Regions from separate parts of the Streptomyces sclerotialus genome, predicted to be linked through region 3. Evidence: riboswitches for the same ligand, from Rfam matches in the RefSeq annotation. Region 3 holds a riboswitch; each other region holds the start of a gene.
What was found. Region 3 has a riboswitch for cobalamin ahead of nicT (Nickel transporter NicT). Riboswitches for the same ligand answer to the same signal wherever they lie in the genome.

Region 1: another riboswitch for cobalamin. It lies ahead of AAC944_RS02875 (energy-coupling factor ABC transporter permease); the one in region 3 lies ahead of nicT (Nickel transporter NicT).
Region 2: another riboswitch for cobalamin. It lies ahead of metE (5-methyltetrahydropteroyltriglutamate--homocysteine S-methyltransferase); the one in region 3 lies ahead of nicT (Nickel transporter NicT).
Region 4: another riboswitch for cobalamin. It lies ahead of AAC944_RS12075 (SCO2321 family membrane protein); the one in region 3 lies ahead of nicT (Nickel transporter NicT).

Annotation. Positions count from the first base shown of each region.
Region 1 covers NZ_JBFOHP010000002.1:605,917-609,180, forward strand. Annotated here, with positions in the region: partial or broken gene AAC944_RS02865 (low molecular weight protein-tyrosine-phosphatase) at 1-201, shown strand, start outside; gene AAC944_RS02870 (fructosamine kinase family protein) at 198-1,064, shown strand; cobalamin riboswitch at 1,157-1,339, shown strand; gene AAC944_RS02875 (energy-coupling factor ABC transporter permease) at 1,370-2,071, shown strand; gene AAC944_RS02880 (energy-coupling factor ABC transporter substrate-binding protein) at 2,068-2,457, shown strand; gene cbiQ (cobalt ECF transporter T component CbiQ) at 2,463-3,212, shown strand; gene AAC944_RS02890 (energy-coupling factor ABC transporter ATP-binding protein) at 3,209-3,264, shown strand, end outside.
Region 2 covers NZ_JBFOHP010000002.1:6,806,165-6,809,428, reverse strand. Annotated here, with positions in the region: gene AAC944_RS29950 (GAF domain-containing protein) at 1-1,117, shown strand, start outside; cobalamin riboswitch at 1,700-1,924, shown strand; gene metE (5-methyltetrahydropteroyltriglutamate--homocysteine S-methyltransferase) at 2,088-3,264, shown strand, end outside.
Region 3 covers NZ_JBFOHP010000002.1:4,437,164-4,440,427, forward strand. Annotated here, with positions in the region: gene AAC944_RS19735 (NAD(P)-dependent alcohol dehydrogenase) at 1-642, opposite strand, end outside; gene AAC944_RS19740 (helix-turn-helix domain-containing protein) at 801-1,697, shown strand; cobalamin riboswitch at 1,769-2,031, shown strand; gene nicT (Nickel transporter NicT) at 2,064-3,188, shown strand; gene AAC944_RS19750 (HhH-GPD-type base excision DNA repair protein) at 3,230-3,264, opposite strand, start outside.
Region 4 covers NZ_JBFOHP010000002.1:2,718,669-2,721,932, forward strand. Annotated here, with positions in the region: gene lanKC (class III lanthionine synthetase LanKC) at 1-141, opposite strand, end outside; partial or broken gene AAC944_RS12065 (aldehyde dehydrogenase family protein) at 465-767, opposite strand; partial or broken gene AAC944_RS12070 (MBL fold metallo-hydrolase) at 768-887, shown strand; cobalamin riboswitch at 992-1,131, shown strand; gene AAC944_RS12075 (SCO2321 family membrane protein) at 1,309-2,568, shown strand; gene AAC944_RS12080 (SCO2322 family protein) at 2,565-3,264, shown strand, end outside.

The sequences.
Region 1 (3,264 bases), 3.8 Mb from region 3:
GAGAAGGCGCTGCGCCGGCTGGTGCCGGAGCCGTCCCGGGTCCGGCTGCTGCGGTCCTTCGACCCGCAGGCGTCCGGCGGGCTGGAAGTGCCCGACCCGTACTACGGCGGCCCGGAGGGATTCGACGAGGTGCTGGCCATGATCGAAGCTGCCGTGCCCGGCCTGCTCGCCTGGGTGCGCGAGCGTCTGGACGACGCATGACCGCGGGTGGTGAGGGCCCGGGAGCCGTGGCGGCCCGGCTCACCGGGCGGCCGGTGGCGGGCGAGCGGCGGGTGTCCTCCGCGCTCGCCGAGGTCACGCTCGACGGCGGACGGACGGTGATGGTCAAGCGCGGTGACGGCGCCGGCGCGGTGCGGGCCGAGGCCGCCGGGCTGCGCTGGCTGGCCGGGGCCGACGCGGTCCGCGTCCCGGCGGTGCACGGCCAGGAGGGGCGCTGGCTGGTGACCGACCACGTGGCGTCCGGCCGGCCGAGCGCAGCGGCAGCGGCCGCGCTCGGCCGGGAGCTGGCCGCCCTGCACGCCGCCGGCGCGCCCGCGTTCGGCGCCCCGCCCCCCGATGGCCCGCGGGACGCCACCATCGGACTGGCGCCCATGCGCAACGTCCCCGGCACCGACTGGCCACTCTGGTACGGCGAGCACCGGGTGCTGCCCTACCTGCGCCGAGCGGTCGACGACGGCACGGTACGCCCCGCCGAGGCCACCGTGATCGAGCAAGTGGTGGACCGGCTGCCCGAACTGGCGGGCCCGGCGGAGCCGCCCGCCCGCCTCCACGGCGACCTGTGGAACGGCAACGTGCTTTGGGGTGCCGACGGCCACGCCTGGCTGATCGACCCGGCCGCGCACGGCGGTCACCGCGAGACCGACCTGGCCATGCTGCACCTGTTCGGCTGCCCCGGCCTGGACCGGGTCCTGGCGGGCTACCAGGAAGCGGCGCCGCTGGCCGACGGCTGGGCCGACCGCATCGGCCTGCACCAGCTGTTCCCCTTGCTGGTGCACGCGGTGCTCTTCGGCCGCGGCTACGCCGAGCAGGCCCTCGCGGTGTCCCGGGCCGCCCTGGCCCGCTGACCCACCACGCATACCGGTACGACGCCTTCCGGCCGGGGACGCGAGGACCGCGCTCCCGACCGTGACCGCTTGTCACCGCCCTCATGTGGGCATTACTGTCACCACGCCTTGGTGAACGGGAATTCCGGTGTGATGCCGGTGCGGCCCTCGCCACTGTGATCGGGAAGTCCGGCTCCGGCCCTCGCGGGCAGCCACTGGGTCCTCGGACCCGGGAAGGCGGAGCACGGGCGGTGGTACCCGTAAGCCAGGAGACCGGCCAAGGCGCGTCAACCATCCACGAGGTGCTGGAGAGGGTCTGCTGAGCCATGCACATTGCCGAGGGTTTCCTGCCTCCGGCGCACGCCGTCGCCTGGGGCGTCGCGTCCGCGCCGTTCGTCGTCCACGGAGTCCGCTCCCTCACCCGTGAAGTCAGAGCACATCCCGAGAGCACGCTGCTGCTCGGTGCGTCGGGAGCCTTCACGTTCGTCCTGTCCGCGCTGAAGCTGCCCTCGGTGACGGGCAGCTGCTCCCATCCCACCGGTACCGGGCTGGGCGCCATCCTGTTCCGGCCCCCGATCATGGCGGTGCTCGGCACCATCACCCTGCTCTTCCAGGCGCTGCTGCTCGCGCACGGCGGCCTGACCACCCTGGGTGCCAACGTCTTCTCCATGGCGATCGTCGGCCCCTGGGCCGGTTACGCCGTCTACCGGCTGCTGCGGCGGTACGACGTACCGCTGATGGTCACGGTGTTCTTCGGCGCTTTCGTCGCCGACCTGTCCACCTACTGCGTCACCAGCGTTCAGCTGGCGCTCGCGTTCCCCGACCCGGGCAGCGGATTCCTGGGAGCGCTCGGCAAGTTCGGCGCCATCTTCGCCGTCACCCAGATCCCGCTCGCGGTGAGCGAGGGGCTGCTCACCGTGCTGGTGATGCGCCTGCTGGTGCAGTCCAGCAAGGGGGAACTCACCCGGCTGGGCGTGCTGCTGACCGGCAAGCAGAACCAGGCCGGGGTCGAGGAGGTGGCCCGATGAAGCGGAACACCAAGATCAACGCACTGCTGCTGCTCGCCGTGGCCGCACTCGCCGTACTGCCCCTGGCCCTCGGCCTCGGTGACCACAAGAAGGAGCCGTTCACGGGCGCCGACGCCGAGGCGGAAACGGCGATCACCGAGATCGAGCCGGACTACGAGCCGTGGTTCTCACCGCTGTACGAACCGCCGTCCGGCGAGATCGAGTCCGCGCTCTTCGCCCTCCAGGCGGCCCTCGGCGCGGGTGTCCTCGCCTACTACTTCGGCCTGCGCAAGGGCCGCCGCCAGGGCGAGTCGCGGGCACTGGCCCGGCGGGACGCCACGGTCGCCGGCCAGGACGCCACGCGTCCCGAGGGCGCCCCGGACGCGTCCGACGACGAAGGGGCCTGAGCCCCGTGCTGCCGATCGACGCGACGGCGCACAGCAGCCGCTGGCGCCGCCGCCATCCCGTGGACAAGGCCGTACTCGGGCTGGGTCTGACCGTCCTCGCGATCTCGCTGCCACCGTGGCCGGGCGCGGCCCTGGTGCTGCTGACGGCGCTCGGCGTACTGCTGGGCCCGGCGGGCGTGCCCGTCCGCCGGCTGTGGCGTGCCTACCGGGTGCCGCTGGGCTTCTGCGTGACCGGTGCGCTGACCCTGCTCGTCCAGATCGGCGGGCCCGACGGGTTCGTCACCCTGGCCGACGGCGGCCCGGCCCGCGCCGGAGGCCTGCTGCTGCGTACGTCGGCCGCCTCCCTCGGCGTGCTCCTGTTCGCCTTCACCACCCCGATGTCCGATCTGCTGCCGCGACTGGTGAAGGCCGGGGTGCCCGCAGCGGTCGTGGACGTCGCCCTGGTGACGTACCGCATGAGCTTCCTGCTCCTGGACTCCGTACGCCGTATCCGGGAGGCCCAGGCCGCCCGGCTCGGGCACACCACGCGGGCCGCCACGTGGCGCTCGCTGGGCGGCCTCGGCGCCACCGCTTTCGTGCGGGCCTTCGACCGGGCGGCACGTCTCCAGACCGGGCTCGCCGGGCGCGGTTACGACGGCACCCTGCGCGTACTGGTGCCCGAGGCCCGGGTCTCCGTCCGCTTCACGGCAGTCAGCGCCGCACTCCTCGCGGGCCTGGCCGCCCTCACCTTCGTCCTGGAAAGGCCGCTGTCATGAGCGCCCCCGTACCGGTCGCCCTGCGGGGCGCGTCCTACGCGTACGAGGACGG
Region 2 (3,264 bases), 2.4 Mb from region 3:
AGCGGTCATGGCCGGCACCCGCCCGCCGGTACGTCCGCGCGACATCGTCTCCCACTCCTGGTCGCGGATGCGGCAGCTCGGCCTGATCGCGGACCGCGTCAACGAGCGCGACTTCTTCGCGGCGGACGAGGTCGCGCGGCGGCGGTCCGCCTCACCGTTGCGCGACGTCGTCGACCGCATCGCCGGTATGTTCACCGCCACCTCGGACGCGGCGACCATGATGCTCGTGGTGACCGATGCCGACGGCGCCGTCCTGTGGCGGGCGGGCGCTGCCGCGGTCCGCCGCCGGGCCGACGCACTCGGGTTCACCGAAGGCGCGGACTGGACCGAGGCCAAGGTCGGCACGAACGCGATCGGCACCGCGCTGGCCGAGGCCGCGCCGGTCGAGCTCCTCGCCGGCGAGCACTTCGAACAGGGCCAGCACGCTTGGTACTGCAGTGCTCATCCGGTCCACGACCCGCGCACCGGTGAGGTGCTCGGAGTCATCGACATCAGCGGCCCGGCGCTGTCCCTGCACCCCGCGGTCGGCGTGCTGGTCGAGACGGCGACACGGCTGGCCGAGGCGGAGCTGTGGCGGTCGCACCAGGAACGGCTGGCCGCGCTGCGGCAGCTGGCCGAACCGCTGCTGGCCGGGGGCACGGGCCCGGCCCTGGTCGTGGACGACGACGGCTGGGTCGCGCACCGTGCGGGCGTCGCCGTGGGCGACCGGATCGCCGCACCGCGGGCCGGCCAGGCCGTCGCCGTACCCGGGCTCGGCGCCTGGCTGCCGGAGAAGCTGGCCGACGGCTGGCTGGTCCGCCCGGTGGGCAGCGGCCGCACCGTGCTGCTCGATCTCGACCTGTCCGGGACGCCGGTACTGCGGGCGAGTTCCGGCGACACCGCCTGGTGCCGGAGCATCACCAGGCGCCACGCCGAGATCCTGTCCCTGCTGCACGCGGCGGGCCCGGCCGGCCTGACCGCGGCCGCGCTGAGCCGGTCGATGTTCGGCGATCCCGGCCACCTCGTCACGGTGCGGGCGGAGGTGAGCCGGCTCCGCCGGCTCCTCGGAGCCGTCGTGGCCACCCGTCCCTACCGGCTCGCCGAGGGCGTACGGCTCACCCTTCGCCCCGGACGGTGAGAGGCTGCGCCCGCTTCGCGTGACCGGCCGGGACGGCCCGAGGCGACGCCCGGGAGTACAGACGTCGCCGGACCCTGCTCCCCGTCGGTGCCGCCGGCCTGCCACTGCCTCGGAGCGGTCGGGAGCACTCGGTGTCCGGTCCGGGGCGTCGGCCGTGTCCCTCGTCCAGAGCGGCTTGAGCCGGTACGTCAGCAGGTAGATGAGCGAGCCCGCACCGGCGGCGACGAACGCCCTCAAGGTCGCCGGCTTCCGGGAACGCCTTCGCGAACGGTCCCGTGTAGAGGTCGGACCGCCAGAAGGGCACCGACGCGGCAGCGCCGCCGACCCACGCCACGAAGCCCCGGTCCAGCACCCGGGACCGGTCGTAGAGCTCGGGGATACGGCGTGTGTCGGAACGGCCGCCGAGGCAGTGGTCGAGCGGCAGCACCGCGGCGAAGGGGGCGATGGCGACGACGGCGGCGGCGACACGATGGCGGCGACGGCGGCGGGGAGTCATGGGTCATGCCGTACTCCTGACTGGGGCGTGTTCCAGCTCACCCTCCGAATGCCGGACGGGACCCGCCGCGCCGCTGACCGGTCCCTTAGGGTGACCCGTGCAGCTGGTTCGCCCCGTCCGCCAGGCGGGAGGCGTCGTAAGAGGGAACCCGGTGGGAATCCGGGACTGCCCCGCAGCGGTGAGCGGGAACGACCGCCGTCATACGCACTGGGCCCGAAGGGCCTGGGAAGCGACGGCCAGTAGGTGTCCTCGTCGGTACCGATGAGGACGTGCTCGCGAGTCCGAAGACCTGCCACTGCCCGTGCACGGACGACTCGTGCGCGGACATCCCGGTGACCCCGAGGGCGGGTCGGCGTGCATACCAGGCGGCTGGCCGCGCATTGCCGCGCGAGGCCGGACCGCCTGGTCCGTCACCCTTCGCGCTCTCGTCCCGTTGCCGGGATCTCAGGGATTCATCTCGCGAAGGAGATCTCCGTGACAGCGAAGTCCGCAGCCGCGGCAGCACGGGCCACCGTGTACGGCTACCCCCGCCAGGGCCGGAACCGCGAACTGAAGAAGGCCGTCGAGGGCTACTGGAAGGGCCGGGTGACCGCCGACGTCCTCCGCGGCACCGCCGCCGGACTGCGCCGCACCAACTGGCAGCAGCTCGCCGGGGCCGGCATCCACGAGGTCCCCACCGGCGACTTCTCGTACTACGACCACGTGCTGGACACCACCGTCATGGTGGGTGCGATCCCCGACCGCCACCGGGAAGCCGTCGCGGCGGACGCCCTGGACGGCTACTTCGCCATGGCGCGCGGCACCCAGGACGTCGCACCGCTGGAGATGACCAAGTGGTTCGACACCAACTACCACTACCTGGTCCCGGAGCTGGGCCCGGACACGGTGTTCACCGCTGACTCCGCCAAGCAGGTCACCGAGCTCAAGGAGGCCGTGGCCCTGGGCCTCCCGGCCCGGCCGGTCCTGGTCGGCCCCGTCACCTACCTCCTGCTCGCCAAGCCCGCCCCGGGCGTGGCCCCGGACTTCGACCCGCTGACGCTGCTGGACCGGCTGCTCCCGGTCTACGCCGAGGTCCTCGCCGACCTGCGTGCCGCCGGCGCCGAGTGGGTACAGCTGGACGAACCCGCCCTCGTCCAGGACCGCACGCCGGCCGAGCTGAACGCCGCCGAACGCGCCTTCCGCGACCTCGGCGCCCTCACCGACCGGCCCCGGCTGCTCGTCGCCTCCTACTTCGACCGGCTCGGCAACGCCCTGCCGGTACTCGCGAAGGCGCCGGTCGAGGGCCTGGCGCTGGACTTCACGGAGGCCGCAGCCGCCAACCTCGACGCGCTCGCCGCCGTCGGCGGACTGCCCGGGAAGCGCCTGGTCGCCGGTGTCGTCAACGGCCGCAACGTCTGGGTGGGCGACCTGGAGAACGCCCTCGCCACGCTCGGCACCCTCCTCGGCCTCGCCGACCGCGTCGACGTGTCCGCCTCCTGCTCCCTGCTGCACGTCCCGCTCGACACGGCCCCCGAGCGGGACATCGACCCGCAGATCCTGCGGTGGCTGGCCTTCGCCCGCCAGAAGACCGCCGAGATCGTCACCCTCGCCAAGGGCCTCGCGCACGGCACCGACACCATCGCCGCCGAACTCGCCGCGAACCGCGCCGACC
Region 3 (3,264 bases):
CTTGCGCAGCGACTGGCTGAGGACGGTCACCTCGGCGCCCTTGGCGCGGGCGATCTGCACGGCCATGTGGCCGAGGCCGCCGAGCCCGACGACCGCGACCTTCTTGCCGGGGGCCGCGCCCCAGCGGGCGAGCGGCGAGTACACGGTGATGCCGGCGCACAGCAGGGGCGCGGCCACGTCCAGCGCGAGGCCGTCGGGGATGCGGACGGCGAAGTCCTCGGTGACCACCACGTGGGTGGAGTAGCCGCCGTAGGTGGGCTCGCCGTCGCGGCCCGTGGCGTTGTACGTCATCACGGGGCCGAGCGCGCCGGTGCAGTGCTGCTCGAATCCGGCCTTGCAGTTGTCGCACTCCCGGCAGGAGTCGACCATGCAGCCGACGCCGACCCGGTCGCCCACCTGGTGGCGGGTGACCTCCGGGCCGACCGCGGCGACCACGCCGGCGATCTCGTGGCCCGGGACCATCGGGAAGGTGCCCGGACCCCAGTCCGAGTCGACCTGGTGGATGTCGGAGTGGCAGATCCCCGCGTACTTGATCTCGATGAGGATGTCGTGCGCGCCGAGCTCACGGCGCGGAATGGTGGTGCGCTCCAGGGGTGCCTTGGGCGCGGGTGCTGCATACGCGGTGACAGAGGTGTGTGTCATGACATCGAGCCTGCGTGAGGAGCAGAAGCGGAGCCAGACCCCCCGTTTACGTACGAACGCCGTTGGTACCAATGGCAGTGTCACCTTCGCGACCTGCGGTTTCGCAGAGTTGTCCACAGGCCACCACGGGTTGTCGGCCGGACGCGGATACTGGCCATATGGACCAGCGCACCGAATTGAGCGAGTTTCTGCGCACCCGCCGCGCACGCCTGCAGCCCGAGGACGTGGGACTGCCGCGGCACGGCGGGCGGCGCCGGGTGCCGGGGCTGCGGAGGGAGGAGCTGGCGCAGCTGGCTGGAGTGAGCGTGGCGTACTACGTACGCCTGGAGCAGGGCCACGGGGAGAACGTCTCCACCGCCGTCCTCGACGCCATATCCGGCGCGCTCCGGCTCAACAGCGCGGAGCGGGCGCACCTCAACCACCTGGTCAAGCCGAAGGCCAAGCGCTCGCGCGGCGCCGGGCGCCCGCAGCGGGTGCGGCCCGCGCTGCAGCAGCTGCTGGACGCGATGGAGGGCATACCGGCGTACGTCGCGGGCCGCCGCCTGGACGTCATCGGGTGGAACCGCATGGCGTGCGCGCTGCTCGGGGACTACGCCGCGATGCCGCCGGAGCGGCGCAACATCGCCCGGCAGGTCTTCCTGGACCCCGAGTCCCGGGACCTCTTCGTCGACTGGGACAGCAAGGCCGCCGACATCGTCGCCTTTCTGCGGATGGACGCGGGCTGTCACCCCGACGATCCTCAGCTCGCCTCGCTGATCGGGGAGCTGTCGGTCAAGAGCGAGGAGTTCCGGCAGCTCTGGGCCGCGCACGACGTGCAGGACAAGGGGTTCGGTGTGAAGCGGCTGCACCACCCGGTGGTCGGCCCGCTGACGCTGTCGTACGAGACGCTGCGGCTGCCCGCCGACCCGGACCAGCAGCTGATCGTCTACAACGCGGAGCCCGGTTCGGCCTCGGCGGAGTCGCTGCGGCTGCTCGGGAGCTGGGCAGCGGAGGGGCCGGCGGACCGGGCCCCGGTGAGCGAGGACACCGCCGAGCGACAGGACGCGGGGGGCTGAGCCGGGCACGCAGCGCGGGGAGGGCGGGGGTGGGGGGTGGGGGGGAAGGGGGCCCCCGGAGAACAGCGGGGTTAGAGTGACCCGGCCGTGGTGTTCGGGAAGACCGGTGAAGACCTTCGGGTCCGATTCCGGAGCGGCCCTCGCCACTGTGATCGGGGAGTTTCCGACCCTTCCCGCGCGCCGGGTGACCTGTGCGCGTGGGGGCCACTGTCCGCCGGGCGCGGACGGGAAGGCCGGGCCGGACGCGCCCTCCTCCGGCTCTCGGCGAGAAGCGTCTCGACGAGCACGGAGGTACCCCGTAAGCCAGGAGACCGGCCACGGCATCTCACGAACGGATTCCACGAGGTGCTGGAGCGTGACGGCCGCATGACCGTGCCCACTCATACCCCCACAACCCCCACGCCCCCCGAGCTGCGGCAGTTCCGCTGGCAGCGGCGGGACACGGTCCGCACGGCCGGTCTGCTGGCCGTCATAGCCGGCTTGCACGTCATCGCCTTCGGCGTGCTGCTCCTGCTGGTGGTGCCGAACCACTACACGATCGGCACCCAGGTCTACGGCGTCGGCCTCGGCGTCACCGCGTACACCCTCGGCATGCGGCACGCCTTCGACGCCGATCACATCGCCGCGATCGACAACACCACCCGCAAGCTCATGGCCGACGGGAAGCGGCCGGTGTCGGTGGGCTTCTGGTTCGCGCTGGGGCACTCCAGCGTGGTCGTCGTGATGGCCGCCCTGGTGGCGGGCGGCGCGGCGATCGCGGGGACGCTGCTGGACGACGGTTCCCGCACGCACCAGGTGCTCGGCACGGTCGGCACCACCGTCTCCGGCGGGTTCCTGTACCTCATCGCGGCCCTGAACCTCGTCGCGCTGGCCGGCATCTGGCGGGTGTTCCGGTCCATGCGGGCCGGGACGTACGACGAGGCCGAGCTGGAGCGGCAGCTGGACTCGCGCGGCTTCATGAACCGCGTACTGGGCCGCTTCACCAAGTCGATCTCCCGCCCGGGGCAGATGTACCCGCTCGGCTTCCTCTTCGGCCTCGGCTTCGACACCGCGACCGAGGTCACGCTGATGGTGATGGCCGGCAGCGGGGCCGCAACAGGTCTGCCCTGGTACGCGATCCTGTGCCTGCCACTGCTGTTCGCGGCCGGCATGAGCCTGTTCGACACGCTCGACGGCACGTTCATGAACTTCGCCTACCAGTGGGCGTTCGCCAACCCGGTGCGCAAGGTCTACTACAACCTCACCATCACCGGGCTGTCGATCGTGGTGGCCTTCTTCATCGGCACCATCGAGCTGGTGAGCGTGCTGCACGACAAGCTCGGGCTCACGGACGCGGTCACCGACTGGATCTCCGGGCTGAACCTGGACAACGTCGGTTATCTCATCGTCGGCATCTTCGTCGTCGTCTGGGCGGCGGCGATCGCCTACTGGCGGCTGTCCGGGGTCGAGCAGCGCTGGGCGGCCCGGGCGGCGGCCACCCCCGAAGCCTGAACCGCGGCCGGCCCCAGGCCCGCCGGCCCCCGGGCGGCCGGCTACTTGCCGGCCGCCTTCTTGGCCGCCCGCTTCA
Region 4 (3,264 bases), 1.7 Mb from region 3:
CCACCCTTCGGGGACCGCGCGCTGCGCCGCTTCGTACACCGCACTGTCGTCAGCTGCGGCACCTTCCCCGACGGACAAACGGTCCGGGGTTTCATAGAAATACCTGTCAGCCAGGCAGTACACCTCGTACCGCTTGTCCATCGTCTCCCCCCTCGGCGGCGTGGAGAAGAGATTTCCACGTGCAAGGGGGAGTGGACAGTCACAGACGTCATGAGGTCACCGTGAGGAACGCATGAGTAACTCTAAGTACGAACCAGCTGGTCGCACGCACGTTCGCCTGGCGTTACTCCTCCGGCGGGAAGAGTGCTTCCCCGGAGACGGCCTCCGTAATCAGGATCGCCTCGACCGGACAGCTTTCGGCCGCCACCAGCACCGCCTCCCCGGCGTCCACCTCGCCCTTCACCGGGTGGGACTGCCACGCGGAATCCAGCCGGAACCCCTCCGGCGCCGTGCTCGCGCACAACCCCCGCCGGGAGGTGGATCATCTTGTGGTCCAGGTACGCGCCGTACCCTTCGGGGCCGGGCTCCCGCCCGATGCCACTGTTCTTGCAGCCGCCGAACGGCCCGAGCGTGTCCAGGCCGAAGGTGTTCACGGAGTACGTGCCGGTCCGCACCCGGCGCGCCACCTCGATGCCGCGCTCGACGTCCGCCGTCCACACCGGCCCCGACAGCCCGTGGTCGGAGTCGTCGGCGATCCGTACCGCCTCCGCCTCGTCCTCGTACGGCAGCAGACAGATCACCGGCCCGAAGATCTCCTCGCGGGCGGCCCCTACGGCTCGCGCACCATCGCCCTCTCCGAGGCCGAGACCCATCTGCGGCGGCTGGTGAAGCGGGGGCCGGCCGAGCCGGTGCCGGGCACGGACCCGGTGGCGTACCGGGCGGTGTGAGGCGGACGCCGTCCGAGCCGTGTGGAGCGGGCTCCTTCCGGACGCCTGGCGTACGGGCCGCCGTACCCGTCCCGTACGTGCCGCGGACCGGCCGCTACCCGCCGGTTAAAGTGTTGCGACAAGTTCATTCGTGCCCGACCGGGGGAAGCCGGTGGAAAACCGGCGCTGACCCGCAGCCGTGAGCCCTGGCGCGCAGCAGCGCGCCGGAGTGAGCCGGAACACCCGGCGGGGCACACCCAAGGCTCCCGCGTACCGTACGGCCGCCCTCCCTCGGCCACCCGGCGCGCGGCACCGTCGAGGTATACGGAGCTGAGCCCGGTGCCACCGCGCCCGCGCACGCCGCGGACGTGGTGCGGCGGAGCGCGGCTGCGTGACCTCCCACCTCGCGCACCCCGCGAACCGACCGAGAGGCACCGACCCCATGGCCATCACGGCCCGCTCCCTCGCCGCCCCGGCGCGCCGCTGCGCCGCGGCCCTGGCCGCCGCCGTGCTGTGCGCGGCCGCTGCCCCCGCCGCGTTCGCCGACACCCCGGCGCCCAGCGCTTCCCCGAAGCTCCCGAAGGGCCTGTACGGCAGCACGGACCCGAAGTACGACGGCGTCTGGCGCCAGTCGCTGGCGCTGCTGGCCCAGGACACCGCGGGCGTGCGCCCGGCGGACCGGGCCGTGGACTGGCTCGCGGGGCAGCAGTGCGCCGACGGCGCGTTCACCGCGTACCGCGCCGACGAGAAGCAGGACTGCGACGCGAAGACGATGCGGGACACCAACCAGACGGCCGCCGCCGTCCAGGCGCTGGCCGCGGTCGGCGGGCACGCCGACACGGTACGCAAGGGCGTCTCCTGGCTGAAGTCCGCGCAGAACGACGACGGCGGCTGGGGCTCGGCGGCCGGCGCCCCGAGCGACGCCAACTCCACCTCGATCGTGATCGGCGCGCTGACCGCCACCGGCACGAAGGCCTCGGCGCTGCCCGAGAAGGACGGCACGTCGCCGTACGACGCGCTGCTCACCTTCCGGCTCGGCTGCGACGTGAAGGAGGCGGACCGCGGCGCGTTCGCGTTCCAGCCCAAGGACGGGAAGCTCACCGCCAACGCGGACGCGACGGCGGCCGCGGTGACCGGGGCCGTGGGGAAGGGCTTCGTCGTCGAGCCGGGCGGGCACGCCGCGAAGAAGACCTCCTGCGAGGAGGCGGCCGAGGACGCCCAGGGCGCCGCGAACTCAGGCGCCGACCACCTCGTCTCCGTCATGGACGCGCACGGCCACCACCTGATGTCCGCCATGCCCGGCGCCGAGGACCAGCCGGACGTCGGCACCACCGCCGACGCCGTGGTCGCACTGGCGGCCGCCGGCCGGCCGGACGACGCGAAGCAGCCGCTGGAGTGGCTCCGCGGGCACTCCGCCGCCTGGGCGAAGCAGAGCGGCCCCGCCGCGTACGCGCAGCTGATCCTCGCCGCGCACGCCACCGGCGCCGACCCGCGCGACTTCGGCGGCACGGACCTCGTGGCCAAGCTGAACGCGACCGGACCGAAGCCCGCCTCCGACGGGTCCGCTTCGCAGGCGGACGAGAAGGACGCCGAGCAGGACGGCGGCGGCATCTCGGTGTGGTGGGTCGTGCTCGTCGGCCTGGCGGCGGGCGCGGGCATCGGCTTCCTGCTGAGCGGCCGCAGGAAGCAGAACCAGCTGTGAGGAACGCCGTACGGTTCGCGCGCGGCGCCGGCGCCCTGGTCCTGGCCGGTACGGCCACGGGCCTGGCCGCCGCGCCCGCGCACGCCGAGGAGTACCGCTACTGGTCCTTCTGGACGGCGGACGCCACGGCACACGGGAAGAGCGGCTGGTCGTACGCCACCGAAGGGCCCTCCACAGCGCGCCCCGAGGACGGCTCCACGGCCGGCTTCCGCTTCACGGTCAGCGCCGATTCCGCGCGCGCCGCGGCCCCGCGTCCGGCGGTCGACTTCGACGCGGTCTGCGGCGGGACGAAGGCCGCCGAGGGCCGCAAGCGGGTCGCGGTCGTCGTCGACTTCGGGACGAAGGCGGACGCCCCGAAGGGCGGGACGCCGCCCGCGGCCCGGACGGAGTGCGCGCGGGTGCCCGAGGACGCCAGCGCCGGAGAGGCCCTCGCCGCGGTCGCCGCACCGCTGCGGTACGACTCCGGTGCGCTGCTGTGCGCGATCGCCGGCTACCCGGAGAAGGGCTGCGCCGAGCAGGCCGGCGGGCCGGCGGAGGAGTCCGCCGACGCGGCCTCGCCCGGCGACGGCGCGACCGGCGACGGCGCGACCGACGGGGACACCGGTGCCGGCGGGCCGTCCACCGGCCTGATCGGCGGCATCGCCGCGGTCGCCGCCCTCGGCGCCGCCGCGGTGTGGCAGGCCCGGCGCCGGCGCC